2 regions of the Staphylococcus sp. 11262D007BW genome follow, and region 2 is predicted to be linked to the other one. Evidence: riboswitches for the same ligand, from Rfam matches in the RefSeq annotation. Region 2 holds a riboswitch; the other holds the start of a gene.
What was found. Region 2 has a riboswitch for FMN ahead of ACEE93_RS04400 (ECF transporter S component). Riboswitches for the same ligand answer to the same signal wherever they lie in the genome.
Positions count from the first base shown of each region.

Region 1: another riboswitch for FMN. It lies ahead of ribD (bifunctional diaminohydroxyphosphoribosylaminopyrimidine deaminase/5-amino-6-(5-phosphoribosylamino)uracil reductase RibD); the one in region 2 lies ahead of ACEE93_RS04400 (ECF transporter S component).

Region 1 covers NZ_JBPWPJ010000001.1:1,193,492-1,201,621, reverse strand. Annotated here, with positions in the region: gene ACEE93_RS05810 (transaldolase) at 1-134, shown strand, start outside; gene ACEE93_RS05805 (hypothetical protein) at 258-710, shown strand; gene ACEE93_RS05800 (competence protein ComK) at 719-1,171, opposite strand; gene ACEE93_RS05795 (sigma-70 family RNA polymerase sigma factor) at 1,190-1,651, opposite strand; gene ACEE93_RS05790 (hypothetical protein) at 1,852-2,076, shown strand; gene ACEE93_RS05785 (N-acetylglucosaminidase) at 2,223-3,086, shown strand; gene ACEE93_RS05780 (FAD/NAD(P)-binding protein) at 3,453-4,991, shown strand; FMN riboswitch at 5,092-5,241, shown strand; gene ribD (bifunctional diaminohydroxyphosphoribosylaminopyrimidine deaminase/5-amino-6-(5-phosphoribosylamino)uracil reductase RibD) at 5,518-6,564, shown strand; gene ACEE93_RS05770 (riboflavin synthase) at 6,571-7,200, shown strand; gene ribB (3,4-dihydroxy-2-butanone-4-phosphate synthase) at 7,214-8,130, shown strand, end outside.
Region 2 covers NZ_JBPWPJ010000001.1:906,728-914,857, forward strand. Annotated here, with positions in the region: gene ACEE93_RS04380 (LysM peptidoglycan-binding domain-containing protein) at 381-1,742, opposite strand; gene ACEE93_RS04385 (RecQ family ATP-dependent DNA helicase) at 1,880-3,256, opposite strand; gene ACEE93_RS04390 (helix-turn-helix domain-containing protein) at 3,250-4,194, opposite strand; gene ACEE93_RS04395 (ferredoxin) at 4,298-4,546, shown strand; gene ACEE93_RS04400 (ECF transporter S component) at 4,630-5,175, opposite strand; FMN riboswitch at 5,245-5,361, opposite strand; gene ACEE93_RS04405 (ATP-binding protein) at 5,470-7,224, opposite strand; gene ACEE93_RS04410 (response regulator) at 7,208-7,933, opposite strand; gene ACEE93_RS04415 (pseudouridine synthase) at 8,045-8,130, opposite strand, start outside.

The DNA of each region.
Region 1 (8,130 bases), 290 kb from region 2:
CAGATATTATTACATGTCCATCTGACGTTGTGAAGAAAATTCCTAATATCGGAAGAGATATTAATGAATTATCTGTAGATACAGTAAAAGGATTTGCTAAAGATATCCAATCTTCAGGCTTAAGTATTCTTTAGTTTGAAATGATTCATTGAGCATTTTTAATCTATAGTATAAAATTAATAAGCGAGGCAACAAACATATCAGGCGTTTACTATGTTGTTGTCTCGCTTATTATATTAATGAATGAGGCATAAAAAATGAGTAGTCAGGCATTTAAAAAACGTATTGATAAACAAACGTGGTTTTTAAATCATCGCGAAAAAGAAGCACTAAATCAATATATAAACCAACGTTCTGTTGAAACCATTCAACAAGAATATGCAACACCTTCTAAGTTTGTGGCTTCTTATTTAAAGTACGAGCTCTTTAATCAACCTAAATATCGTCATGTTCATGCAGTAACGAATATTTTAGGGTTATTAATAATGAATATCGTCTTGTTAACATTGTTTTTAACAGGATTGATTTTAAGTATAACGACAATGAATGGATTTTTAAGAGGAAATCAAGTTTTATCATCTACACAACTATTTTTATTTATGATTTTAGCGATTGTAGCGATGGTCATAGCAATTTATTTTATTCCTAAAAGTAATCGTTATTTTACCAAACGTATTATAGCTTCCCAATTTAATCGTAAACAGCGATAAAATACGAATTAAATGAATGGATTTGGACTTAATAGAGATGACAACAGATGCGCATCTTTCCATTTTTTTAAGCAAATCGTAAAAGAGACTGGCACATTGAGGGTATGGTTGTTTTTAAAATGAATAAAAGTCGAATTTTTATGAGAAGTTAACCCGATGACGTGTGACATATTTATGTAATACTGAATTGGTGCGCGTCGAGATTGTAAGGGTGATAAGACGATAGAAGGGGAAATATACAAAGGGATGAGATGGTTCGTATGAATCATTTCTCGAGCTAATAATTGTTGCGTATGAAAGTCTTTTTGATAGACATATAAGATTTGTTTTAAGACATTTTTCAATGTTAATTGAGATGTTAAGTGAAACTGTCGAAAAAAGATATCAGTTTGATATTGTATATTTTCTGAGGTTTTAAGATAAAGTAGTTCGTTGTATGCATTTTGATGTGGTTGATTCATGTGAGATGCTCCTTATAATTATGATAATAAATGATGACGTAAAAAATATAGTGTTTCTTTTTTATATTTTTTAACACTCGTAGTTGATTTCTTCATTTTAGTGGCAATTTCTGTTTGGTTAAAACCTTGTTGATATAAAGCGAACCACTGACGATGTGTAGGCGGTAATCGATTCACATAGTGGTGAATTAATAGCTTTATATCTAAAGGGATCGTATTAGTAGCCAAATGTAAGGTTTCTTCAACGGTGGACAATGATTTGGACTTTTGGCGAATTAAATCAATTAGAAAATATTTTAACTTGTATTTAAAATAAGTGTCTTTTTGCGATGATTTTAAGGCATTATAGGTATTCGAAAGTTCCCAAGTTTTAATCAACATTTGTTGATAAAATTCTTCATAGTCATATGTGATTCGATGTTGATGTAATAAGTAATGTATAAATTTGTCATATTTTAAATAGTTTTGATAAAATTGCAAAGTTTATTTCCTACTCTCTAAAATTTGACCGGTCAATTAAGTTATAGCATTACTTTATGTTTGAGACATCTTTTAAATTATGATATTTTGAGTTTAATCTCTTTCAATGAGAGTGTTTTATGATTAAAAGTGAAATAAAGTATGGTAAATATGGTTAATTTAGTCAAAGATTATTTGTTTTTGAGTTTGAGGAGGTTCAAATGGATTACGAACATTTAAATATTGAGCATTTTTTTGCGCGTAATGATGAATTAGATGTCATTAAAGACCGTTCTGATTTTGTGATGATTAATAATTTAACAAAAGTAATGATGTATCGTGAAGGCGAAGCAGAAGGTGAAATTGATTTAGCACCTTATTATTATAATAATCGTTCACAAGCAATGAGTTTTATTATGATGGATTATAAACGAGATCAAAAGTAATGAATTAGTTTACAAATTCGTTACTTTTTTTATGAGTATATGACAAAATCTAAGACGAATTGTTTATATAGTGGCAAGGTGGTAAAATGGTGAACTAAGTCATATTGATTTATACAATCAATTAACAACAAATAAGAGGTGCGATTATGAGGAAACATAAAAAGGGTTCCATTATTGCAGTAATCATATTACTTGTTGGTGTAGCAGTAGCAGGATTTCTGTTTTTTAATATGATTAAAGATCAAATTATTTTTAAATCTGTAGATCAAGTGGAAAATGTTGAAAAACTTGACGTCACACTTGATGAAGCGGCAAAGAAACAAATCGATAACTACACAAGTCAACAAGTGTCTAATAAAGACAATACAAATTGGCGTGATGCTTCAGATGGTGAAATTAAAGAAGCAATGGATAGTTCTAAATTTATGGATGATAAAAGACAAAAGTATCAATTTTTAGACTTATCTAAGTATCAAGGTATTGATAAAAACCGCATTAAACGTATGTTATATGATCACCCAACATTATTAGAACATACAGATGAATTTTTAAATGCAGCTAAAGACAAACAAGTTAATGAAGTGTATTTAATTTCACATGCGCTATTAGAAACTGGTTCAGTTGTCTCTGAATTATCAAACGGTGTAGAAATCGACGGTAAGAAATATTACAACTTCTACGGTGTTGGTGCGCTTGATAGAGACCCAATTCAAACCGGTGCAGAATACGCTAAGAAAAAAGGTTGGGACACACCTGAAAAGGCCATCAGAGGCGGTGCTGAATTTATTCATGAACAATACTTATCCAACCCCGACCAAAATACATTATATAGTATGAGATGGAATCCTAAAGATCCGGGAGAACATCAATATGCAACCGACATTAAATGGGCGAGCAGTAATGCCTCATTGATTGCAGATTTCTACAAAGATATGAAAACTGAAGGTAAATATTTTAACTGGTATGTCTATAAAGATGATAATAAACATAGTGATGGTAACAACTATTAATATCATTAGTATTACAACATCCTCTTCAAAAAGCATGAAGAGGGTGTTTTTTAATTGGTTCATATGGGGAGAATAATGCATAAACTTTCAGTTGAAGCAGGCTATTTTGCTTTATTTTTTCGACCTAAAGTAAAAAAGAGTACCACTGTAGCTATAAGTACTTTAATTATAAATTTAAACAAACGTAACACCTCATGAATGGTTTTAAATTACATACATTATAGCAAATTGCACACGTTTTTGTTAATACTTTTAAAATCGTAGACGTTTGATTGTATTTATGAGTTTTAACATATAAACATATTTAAAGTATGAGAAGTTAGGGTATAGACTAAGATGAAATAATCGATAATAAGGATGATGAGCATGAAAGTAGCAATTATAGGTGCTGGTACGGCTGGAGTAAGTGTACTAAGACAATTAGTCAAAAGAAAAAAGTTTAAAAAGTTAGAAGTAGATATATATGATCAACCGGAAAATATGGGACAAGGTGAACCATTTCAAAATGATAGTGAAGATTTACTCATTAATGTGCCTGTCGATATGTTGTCACTTAACCAGGATAACATTTTAGAATTTAGAGAGTGGTATAATCAGCAAAATACCTTTAATTATGGCGATGACGCAGAGTTTTTACCGCGTTACGTATTTGGTCATTACATGAAAGATTATTTAGAACATTATTGTAAAGAATATAAAAATATTACACCGATCTATAAAAAAGTGACACACATGTATGTTCAAGAACAAAAAAATGAGATCATTCCTAAACAAATCGTTGTTTGTACAGATGATGATGTCGATAGTTGTCGTGTATATGATTATGTGTTCTTTACGATAGGCACAATGTCTTATAACGATCCTTATCAATTAAAAGGTAAGCCGAATTATATGCACTCCCCATATCCTGCTAACCACACTCTTGATTCAATTGACGATGATCAGGAAATTGCGGTTATCGGAACAGGTTTAGCAAGTTTGGATGTAGTTCGCTTTGCATTATCTAATCATCATAAAAAACCAATTATATTAGCAAGTCGTAGTGGAAAAATGCCAAGTGTTAGAGGAACAATGCAACAAGTTAAGCTTAAACATTTAACGATGAAAACTTTTGATAAAATTAAAGCTCAAAATATGGGGGTAGTTCCTTTAGATGATGTCATTAACTTGTTCAAAAAAGAATGTGAACGTCTAGAGATTCCTTTAGAAAAGTTATTAAAACGACGTAAATACGACACAGTAAAGGATTTAAAATATGATTTAAATCATCCAGAAGAGGTTGGTGCGCTTCAAAGTGTATTAGAAGCGGTTAAAGAAAATATGGATTGGATTTGGAATAGCTTAAGTCGTGAGGACCAATTACAATTTATTCATAAATATTATCGTTACCTTCGTGAAAATACGAATCCAATGCCTCAAGATACTGCAAGAATTATCATTAATGCGATTCAAAACGAAGAAATTCTGATTTATTCAGGGTTAGAGAATGTAAAACGTTATTATGGTAAGTACCGTTTAGAGTTTAAAAATGAAGATGAACCTTTAAAAGTTGATGCCGTTATTAATGCGACGGGACCGAAGAAAAATATTGAGGACTTGGATGAAGAAGATGGATTAGTCCTTGATATTGCGAATCGTCAAATTGTGCAATCGCATCCAATGGGAGGTATTCAAATTGTACCTTCAACGAATGAAGTCGTTAGTCCGCTCTATGGAACGATCAACAATTTACGTGCCATTGGACAAGTTACAAATGGCGTCAATTTTGAACGAAATGGCGTTACAATGATTGTGCAACAAGCAGTCAAATCTGTAGATAATTTGTATGAAACGTATAAGGCTCAAAAGGCGCTTGAGAAAGATAAAAAAGGAAAAAAGAAGAAGAAAAAGAAAAATAAAAAGTAAGTCAGTTTGATGATTTGTCAAAAATCAAGAATTAATATAAGATATATACATGGATTTATTCCAATTATGATATCGTATCTTTAACTCAATACAATTTCATATATTCTTTCGGGGCAGGGTGCAATTCCCAACCGGCAGTAATGTTAAGCCTGCGACGAAATAATTTCGATTGTAATAATGCATCGTATTATTTCCTGATCTAGTGAAAATCTAGAGCCGACAGTGAAAGTCTGGATGGGAGGAAGAATATCGTTAACACATTACTTTGAATACTTTTAAGTATTTAAGTGTGTTTAAAAAGCGACTATCATAAGATGTGATCTTCGCGATTTAAGCATGTACTTAATTGATCAGTCAAAGTAAGTTAATGTTTAATAATACAATAAATGTTAGTCCACTGTTTTAAAGAGAGGGCTCATCTATGTGAGCGTTAGGTTTTAATCGAAGCGGTGACTAGCTTTATTTAAGTATATATTCCTACCACTCGAAGTCGACATACGAGTGGTTTTTTTATTTGAGGTGAAAGATATTGGATTATTTAAATTATGCGATTCAATTAGCTAACATGCTTGAAGGTCAAACAGGTACCAATCCTTCAGTTGGCGCTGTCGTTGTGAAAGATGGGCGAATTATTGGGATTGGTGCGCATCTACAACAAGGTGATAAACATGCTGAGGTTCAAGCAATTGATATGGCTGGTGCCGACAATGTTAAAGGCGCAACGATTTATGTCTCACTTGAACCATGTTCGCATTATGGACAAACACCGCCATGTGCACAACGTATTATCGATGTAGGCATTAAACATGTTGTTTATGCAGCAAAAGATGTAACATTACCTTCTCAAGGTGATGAAATGATGCAACAAGCAGGTGTTCAAGTCACTTATAGACGTCATCCTGAAGTTGAACAGCAATATCAAGCATTTTTCGATAGTAAAAATAATAAATTGCCAATTGTTACTGTTAAGGTCAGTGCCAGTCTTGATGGCAAACAAGCAACGGATCAAGCAGAAAGTCAGTGGATTACGTCAAAAAGCGTCAAAGCAGATGTATTTAAATTACGACATGAACATGACGCAATTATTACTGGTAATGGTACTTTAAAAAAGGATAATCCTAGTTTAACAGTACGCACTGAAGAAGGACGCGATCCGGTACGGATTATTTTATCGCGTTCCGGTAATATTGATTGGCAACTGGATTTATTTCATGATTTAAAAACAGATGTCTATATTTATACTGAAAACAAAGATCTCACTACTTCATTAAAAAATGTACACATTATATATATGGCGTCATGTGATATTAAGTCAATTTTAATCGATTTATATGAAAAAGGATTCGGTCGTGTACTTGTCGAAGCAGGTCCGAATGTAACATCACAATTTTTACAAACCCAATTTATAACAAACTTCATCCTTTATTTAGCCCCGAAAATAATAGGAGGTCAAGGTCTATTTCAATATTATCAAACACAATCAGTAGACCCACTTGACCAAATTCCGCAATTTGAGATTGTACATTCTGAAATGATAGATACAGATATAAAACTTCATTTGAAAAGGAAGTGACATCAAGTGTTTACAGGTATCGTCGAAGAAATAGGTACAATTCAATCTATTCGTAAACAAAATCCCACAACACAATTAACCATCTCAGCTTCTACTATCTTAGAAGATATGAAAATAGGAGATTCTATTAGTGTCAATGGCACATGTCTGACAGTGACTGAATTTGATACGTCCTCGTTTAAAGTGGATGTCATTCTTGGAACTGAAAATAAAACCTATCTTGGACAATTACAAGTTGGCGATACAGTCAATTTAGAGCGTGCATTACTCGCTACTGGGCGTTTAGGCGGTCATTTTGTTCAAGGACATGTAGATGATACTGGGAAAATTATAAATGTACAACAGTCCAATAATGAATGGATTTATACGATCCAAGCACCTGAATATATTTTAAAGCAAATGATTCCGCAAGGTGCGATTGCTGTAGATGGTATTAGTTTAACAGTATTTGCAATACAATCGAATGCATTTGAGATTCATCTTATTCCTGAGACACGTAAAGCAACCATTTTATCTGATAAGACGCGAGGAGACTTAGTGCATTTAGAAACAGATATGCTATTTAAATATGTGTCTTCTTTAATGGAGAAAGATCATACATTAACAATGAATGATTTGATTAAAGCGGGATTTTAAAGGAGAGGTAATGATGAAGTTTGATACAATTGACAGTGCATTAGAGGCACTTAAAAATGGTGAAATGATTGTAGTCCTAGATGATGAAAATAGAGAAAATGAAGGTGATTTAATCGCCATTACGCAATGGATGAAAGAGGATACAATCAATTTTATGACGCAGTTTGGTAGAGGACTGATATGTACACCTATTACACACACCATAGCTGAGGCAGCGGGATTACCATCTATGGTTCATCATAATACAGATCCTCATGGTACAGCGTTTACAGTAAGCATAGATCACATTAGTAGTACCACTGGTATTAGTGCTTTCGAACGTACGGCGACGGCTCGTGCATTAATTGATGATAATGTTTCACCTCAATCATTTCATCAACCTGGACACCTTTTTCCATTAATCGCGAAAGAAAAAGGTGTATTAGAAAGAAGAGGGCATACGGAAGCAACGATTGATTTAGCGCGCTTAACTGGGGCCAAACCTGCTGGCGTTATTTGTGAGATTATGAATGATGATGGCACAATGGCAAAAGGTGAGCAGTTGCAACAATTTAAAGAGCAACATAACCTTAAAATGATTACGATAGACGACTTAGTGCAATATTTAAAAACGAATACTTGCTTAATTCGTTCAGAAGCTCAAATTAAGTTGCCTACACGATATGGGGAGTTTGATTTATATGGATTTACATCTAAAATTGATCAAACTGAACATATGGCACTTGTTAAAGGAGACATTCATCCGCAAATGAATGTTAGAATTCATTCAGCTTGTGCGACAGGTGATATTTTTCATAGTGAAAGATGTGATTGTGGTGAACAATTAGAGGCTTCAATGAAATATATTCAAGAGCATGGCGGTATGATTCTATATTTACCTCAAGAAGGACGTGGAATAGGGCTAATGAATAAGCTTAAAGCGTACCAATT
Region 2 (8,130 bases):
TCATATACTAGCACTGTATTACAATAGTTTTATAACACACGAATAGAATTGTTGATATGTCGTTTATTTGAATATGGTTTAAAAAACACCAATTTAAATCAATTAACTGCTTTCTCTGCATAATAATTATCATAAATTACTCAAAACATTATAAAACGACTCATTAAAGCGTGTGAATAAAATGGTTTACTATCTAGGTTAGTCTATTACGTACTATTTCATCATACTACATGTGTAAGAATGATGTAAATCAATCAACAATTGGACTCAACTATACCTTTCGAAGTAATCGTAAAAAGGTTTAGACGCCCCTTAAAATTTTAATCCCAAAAAAAGAGATTGAGCACATCATTGTGTCTCAATCTCTAATGAATTAATAGCTATGGAATAACGAGTTGTTGACCGTTGTTAATGTTATTACCGCTTATACCATTAGCTTTTCTAATTTTTTCTACATTTTCAGGTGAGCCATCACCATAGTATTGAATTGCAATACGATATAAGTTTTCTTGACCATTTACAGTATGTGTTTGAGTGCCTGCATTTTGGTTCTGTTGATTATTTGATGATTGTTGTTGTTGATATTGGTTTTGACTTTGTGTTTGATCACTTTGTTGATAACCATTGTTGTCATTTTGTTGTGAATTTGTGTAGTAATTTTGATTGTTATCAACGCCATAACCATTTTGGTTCGTATCAGCTGCATTTTGTGCATTGTTTGTGCCATCAGCATTTGAACTAGTGTTACCATTTGATTGAGTATCGTTAGTAGCTACTGCGTTGTCGTTATCTGAATCATCATTGCTATTATCATCACTTTTGTTTTTTGAGTCGCTATCATTTTTATCACTTTGGTCGTTGTCTTTTTTATCTTTGTCAGCTGCTTTGTTATCATCAGATGTGTTTTGATCATTTGTATCTTTACTATTCTCTTTGGACTCGTTTGTATTCGTTTGAGCGACTTCTTGATCATTACTACCAGGGTTGTTTTGATTGAATAAATAGACACCACCAAATATCGCAATTGCGCCTAAAATGATAACAGCTAATAATATTGGTAATAAGCGTGAGAAAAATCCACCGTTACCACCATTTGATACTTCTGATTTAGGATTTTCTTTATCTGAAGTATGGGCTGCGCTTGCACCAGTAGCTCCAGCAGCACTAGCCGCTCCAGCTTTAGTAGCGTCTTTTTTATGATCGTTTTGAGTGGTATCTTGCTCAGTATCCTTTTCCGAAGCTTTGGCTTTGTTAGAAGCTGATTTTGCGCCAACAGCACCGGCAGCCCCAGCAGCACCTGCTGCAGCTGCAGCTTTTCCTTTATGATGTTCATTCTTTTCTTTCTCTGAATCATCAGTTGAATTTTGCTTTTCATGCTTATCTTTACCGGCAAGTGCAGACGCTCCAGCTAATGCCCCGCCTTTTTGTTTTGAGGAAGATTTTGATGTTTCTTTTGTTTCAGATTGTTGTAAGTCTTTGTGTTTAGGTTGATCTGACGTGACCTCTTTCGCTTTCTTTTCTTCCACTTCACTTGTCTCATCAGATGCTAATTTAGGATCTTTAGATTTTTGAAGGTGATCTCTTTTACGATGTCTACGAGAAGCATTACGTGGTGGAAACTGTTCCTGATTCTTATCAAACGATGCGTTGTCGTTATCTTCTATATCTGGTTGTTTTTCATTTTTAGGTTTGATTTCCTGTCTACTTTTCTCAAATTCATCTTTAAAATTATCGTTGGACAAAGTTTAATCCCCTTTCTATATAGTTATTTGTTTTCTTTTGAATAAATAAACGCTAAGTTGAATAAAAACATTGTAGACGAATAATTATATTGTTATTATAGCTTGTTTAAAATAGGAGTGTAAAGCAAACTGTGAAACTATCCGAATAAACTATCTAACTTTTCATGATAATTCATTTGACGACGTACTTTCTTTTCATTTTTTTGCTTAATAAACCTTATTGTTTCACAAACATCACAACATTGGGTTTCTGTTGTGTTAGACATATGAAAATAACGTAATAACGTCGTACGTCTACATGAAGAAGCATTCGCATATAACACCATTTGTTCAAATGCGTTTTGTTTTAATGTGTATTGTTCATCAAAAATTCGTTTTAATGTTGGCTCGTTAAAGACTTGTGAGAGTTGATCTAATATTTTTGTTTTTTCTTCATTCAATAATTGGTTTTGAAAGTAAGCATCGATATCACGCGTATCAATTAAATTTTCAATCGCTAACGTTTCCATAAGATGCAAATCTTCATTTTGGTATAAAGCAATAGATTGACTTGGTAACCCGTCACGCCCTGCTCTTCCAATTTCTTGGATAAAATTAGAAGGACTTGGCGGTAAATGAAAATGGATAACTGTACGTATATCTGGTTTGTTAACACCCATGCCGAATGCACTTGTGGCCACAATAATAGGAATATCATTGTTTAAAAATTGTTGTTGAACTGTGTGGCGTTCTTGGTAAGTTAAATCAGCGTGATAAATACCAGTTAAAAATCCACTATGATAAATGGTTTCTGCTAAATCGTAACAAATCTTTTTGGAAGAAACGTAAATAATGGTTGGTCCTGAATTTGGGATAATACTTAATAATTGTGCGATTTTTTCATCAAAATCAAGACAGTGTTTAACTGATAAAGAAATATTCGGCCGATCCATAGGTAAAGTGATCGTTGTAAAATTACGCTTAACGACCATTTCAATATCATTTTGTAAATGTGATACAGCAGTAGCAGTTAGTGCTAACAATGGAACGTCTTTAAAGTGTTTTGTTAAAGCTCCGATTTGAATATAGTGTGGTCTAAAATCAAAGCCCCATTCAGATAAACAATGTGCCTCATCTAATACAATTAAACCAAATGGAATATGTGCAATTTTTTTGAAATGTCTAGGTTGTAAGATAAACTCTGGACTAACAAATATAAAACGTGCTGACTTAAGTTGTGTATATGCGGTATGTCGCTCTTCTTCAGTCATACCTGAATGTATAGCAACAACACGAGGTTCTCCATTCATTTTCATTTGCATCACTTGATCATCCATTAAAGAAATAAGTGGTGAGATCACAAGCGTTGGCTGTTGATTGATATAAGTGGGTAGTTGATAACATAAACTTTTACCGCTACCTGTCGGCAATACGCCTAATGTATTCTTCCCGTTGAGTACAGATTGTATCACAGCTTCTTGTCCAGGCTTAAAATGATCAAAGCCGAAAAAGTGTTGAAGTGCTTCATTCAACATTTTAAGTCCCCCTTTGCAATGCCAATGATATGTAATTTTAATTCAAAATAGCTCATATCTTCAAAGATTGATTTATAATGTTTAAGTTTTAAATAAGGGTGACTATCGTAATATTGAATAAAACGTTGATTAATTTGAGTGACAAAAGCATGATAATCGTTTATATACCCTTTTATAAATAAATCTAATACATGATCTTCAATAGTATTGAAAGTGACATGTGAATGATGTGCAATGTTTTGTAAAGACCAACCTTGTTGATACCATTTAAGCGTATTAGCAACCTTAATAGAAATGTGCGGCAACGCTTTACATTTAGTGAGATATGAAAAGGAACTAGTTTGTTTTAATAGTTTATAAAGTTCCACTAAATCATTATAGAATTGTACGGCTACTTGATTTTCATCCCATCTATTAAGGCTACATATTTGTTTATCTGTATACATAGCTTCCTGATAACCACATAAATAGTAATGTAAGATGCTATTAGGATTACGCTTATTCAAGCTTTCAAATAATTGAAAGACTTCTTGTTCAACGACTGCAAAATCATCATGGTACTGGATATCGTGATAGATTTGTTTGACTTTTGTATGAATTTGAATATTAGAAGTGATGGGTAAAAACTTTAACTGATGATGCTTACGGTGCGATAGTGTTTGGATGAGTAATTGCAATGTAGTAAATGTATCTGATAGTTCATAAAACGTCACATGAGTCGTCGTATTAATTGAAGTCAATTGTGTCTCGTTAGATGCTAGGCTTTGAAATTGAGCGTATGACAAACTTGGCATATATCCAAATAAAGTCAGTAAATTGAGTGTTGTGGCATCGAAAAAAGTTTGATGACTTTTTTTACCTATGATAATATTATATATGCTTTTTACAGTTTTGTATGGATGTGCTTTATGATAAGCATATTGGATTAAATCATTCATAGTTAATCTCCGTTCTATGGACTAAAATATTGAAAAATAAAGTATATCTCACTACAATGAAATTATAATGTGATTGAGTTGCTTTGAAAAGGGAGGCGAAAAAATGGCTAAATATACAATTGTAGATATGGATACTTGTATTGCATGTGGTGCATGTGGCGCCGCTGCACCTGATATATATGACTACGATGATGAAGGGATTGCGTATGTAATCCTTGATGACAACCAAGGTACAACACCAGTTCCAGAAGAATTATATGAAGACTTGGAAGATGCATTTGAAGGTTGTCCAACAGATTCTATTAAAGTAGAAGAAGAATCATTTGATGGTGACGCATTAAAATTCGAATAAACATTGTATTAGATGTTATATAAACAGCGCTGAAGTAATTCATGATTACTTCAGCGCTGTTTATCTTTATACTAATAAAAGCACTATCTACGCAAAATATGACCTAATCGACCATATAAAAGTATAAATATGATAGAAACAATAACGCCTTTAATAATATTAAATGGAATAATACCAGCTGTAATGATGATTTTTAAGTTATTTTTAATATCACTAAGGTTCATGATAATACCGTAAAGTGGTAATAGCACAAAGTAGTTTAGGATACTTAATACGATCGTCATCATAATAACACCTAATACTAACCCGACTATAAGAGAGCGTGTTGTTTGTCTTTTATAGTAAATCCAATAACTAGTGAGTAATAAACTAATACCTGCTAAGAAATTGGCGATGGGTCCTATTGGATCACTAATATTAAATAAAAAGTTTAAAATATTTTTGATTAGCTCTACTAATATGCCAGCTAATGGTCCAAATGTAAAAGTCGCAAGTAATGCAGGTACATCACTAAAATCCACTGTCAAATATGGTGGTAGAAATGGCAATGGAAATTTAATAAACATTAAAATAAAAGCGATGGCACTTAACATTCCTACGATGATAAGTCGTTTATTTTGTTTTTTCATATGCAACCTCCTTTAATTCATCTTATTCGAATAGGAGGCGTGATGATGATTAAAACAACACAAATAAACCTCCATCTTCTCCCTTCCAGACTATACTGTCGGCTCTAGAATTTCACTAGATCAACCATACATGGCTCGCAGGCTTTCACTGCCGGTTGGGATTTACACCCGACCCCGAAGATGAATTTTATTTCAAATTTGTAGCTATATCATACAAGACAATGCCTATTTAAACAATCATTTTGCAAGACTTACTTACAAATCTAAATCATTTTCGACATGATATCGTTTGAATTAACGTGTTAATAGATAGTCTTTTTTAGGTAATTTAATAATGAACGTTGTGCCAACACCAAGTTGGCTTTCCACATGAATAGTACCACAGTGTGCTTCAACGATCATTCGAGAAATAAATAAACCTAATCCTGTGCCTTGTTTACCTCTTTTACGGGCTGCATCCACTTTGTAAAAGCGTTCAAAAACAGATGGTAAATGTTCCTCAGCGATACCAACACCAGTGTCTGAAATGTTGAGTATGTGATAGTTTTCATCTTCAGTTGCTGTAATTGAAATTTCATCCCCATGTTGCGTATATCTTGTCGCATTATCCACAAGATTAGTTAAAACTTGTTCTATTCTATCGAAATCATAATACCAATCATCTTCCATTACCCCATCAAGTTGGAAATTGAGATGAAGTTGATATTCTTGAGCTTGTTGTCGATATTTTATTGCCATTTTTTCAACTAAGTAACGCATCGGTTGAAGTTGTTGAGAAACATTAATACCTTCAGCGTCCATTTTAGCAACATTAAGCAATTCATTGACTAAACGATTTAAACGTTTTGATTCATCGAGCACAATCATTAATGATTCGTTGATTTCTTTAGGTTCAGTTACAATACCGTCTACAATTGATTCGGTATATCCTTGTAATAATGCAATTGGTGTGCGTAGTTCATGAGATACATTAGCGATAAAGTCTTTTTTAATTTGGTCCATTTGATGTTCATTTGTCATATCTCTAATTACAACAACTAATCCACTATTACCATTCAATTCAATTTTATCGATATATGTGGTAATCACGACTAAATAGCGTTTATTCACTTCATATTCTTGATATTCTGTGCTTTGATCAGCAAACGTACGCGTCACTTGTTTTTCAAAGTTTTGTTTATCCTCTTCGGACATCTGAGTAATCATTTTATGCGCAAGTTTGTTGGATAATATGATTTCTCGACGATGATTAATACCAAGGACACCTTCTACCATTGAGTTGATTAACGTATCACGAATATTCTTAGATGTTGTAATCTCATTAATATGATTTTGTATACTCCAACTCATTTTATTAAATGTCATTGCTAATTCGCCAATTTCATCTTTAGTATGAATAGGCAAACGCTCAACTTGATTACCACGTGCTACTTCGCGAGCTTGACTTTTTAACTCTCGAAGTGGTTTCGTAATTCGAGTTGATAAGAAAAAAGCGAAAACTGTTGTGACTGCTAAAGCTACGACAGCTGTAATTAAAATAATAATAGTAATAATATTATTTGTTTCATCAATACTTTTTAAATCCTGATAAATAAAGACAGCTGAAGGTTGTCCGTTATAATCTTTTGCTGGATAACCTAACAATACATATTTATATTGTTTATTGTTTAATTTAATTGAAACATGTTCTAGTTTAGGTTGTTTATTATTAAACACACGTTCAAAATCTTTGTTGTTTTCAATTTGTTGAAGCATTTTTTGTTTTAAAGGTGATTGATTGGTATTACTTTCGTTGTCAGGTAAAATAATAAAATTAATATTACTTTCCATTAGTATTTCACTATTTTCAATAGCCGTTTTACGATCATCACTTTGTTCTATAACTTCAGTTATGTTTTCAGCATTTTCGTAGAGAGATTGTTCAGCAAAATGGGTATAGTACTGTTGAATAAAGGTGATAAGCGCAGCACTTAATAAAATTAAAACTGTCGTTACTATTAAGATAATAGTTAACCACAGTTTTATAACAACGCTATTCAGTCGCTTCATTTTCAGTTAAAACTTCAAATTTATATCCTACACCCCATACAGTTTGAATCATTTTTGCTGCTTCACCTGATACACGATTCAGTTTCTCGCGTAAACGTTTAACATGTGTATCCACGGTTCTTAAATCTCCATAAAATTCATAATGCCAAACTTCTTTGAGTAATTGCTCTCTATCAAATACCTTATTTGGCGTTTTGGCTAAAAAGATTAATAACTCATATTCTTTTGGTGTTAAATTAACAACTTGTTGATCAGCTAAAACTTTATGTGCATCATTATCAATTGTTAAATGAGGAAACTCTAACATATCACGTGTATGAGGTTCATTTTGCTCTGAGGTTGTAGTTTGAGTTCGTCTCAATAAAGCTTTAACTCTTAAAACGACTTCCCTAGGAGAAAAAGGTTTGACAATATAATCATCTGCGCCAGATTCAAATCCTTCTACACGATTATTTTCTTCACCTTTTGCTGTAAGCATGATAATCGGTGTTTCTTTAGTAGCGCGAATGCGTATTGCGACGTCAATGCCATCAATTTCAGGTAACATTAAATCTAATAGTATGCATGAAAAATCATGCTTAAGAGAATAGTCTAATGCTTCTTTACCATCACTTGCTTCGATGATTTCAAAACCTTCTCTTTCTAAATATAATTTTAATAATTTCCTAATTCGTTGTTCATCATCTACGACTAAAATTTTATTAGCCATCATGACATCCCTCCTACACCTGGTGTCATATCCATAATTAATTTTTATTATAACATATAGCGGATTCTACTAGATAATAAAACAATTAATTTTGTGATTTACTGATCATAATTACTGATGACCTTTTTCGGCCAGTTGTCTAAGTGTTTTAACTTCGTGAGGTGATAAAACACGACCTTCTCCTGCACCTAAACCTT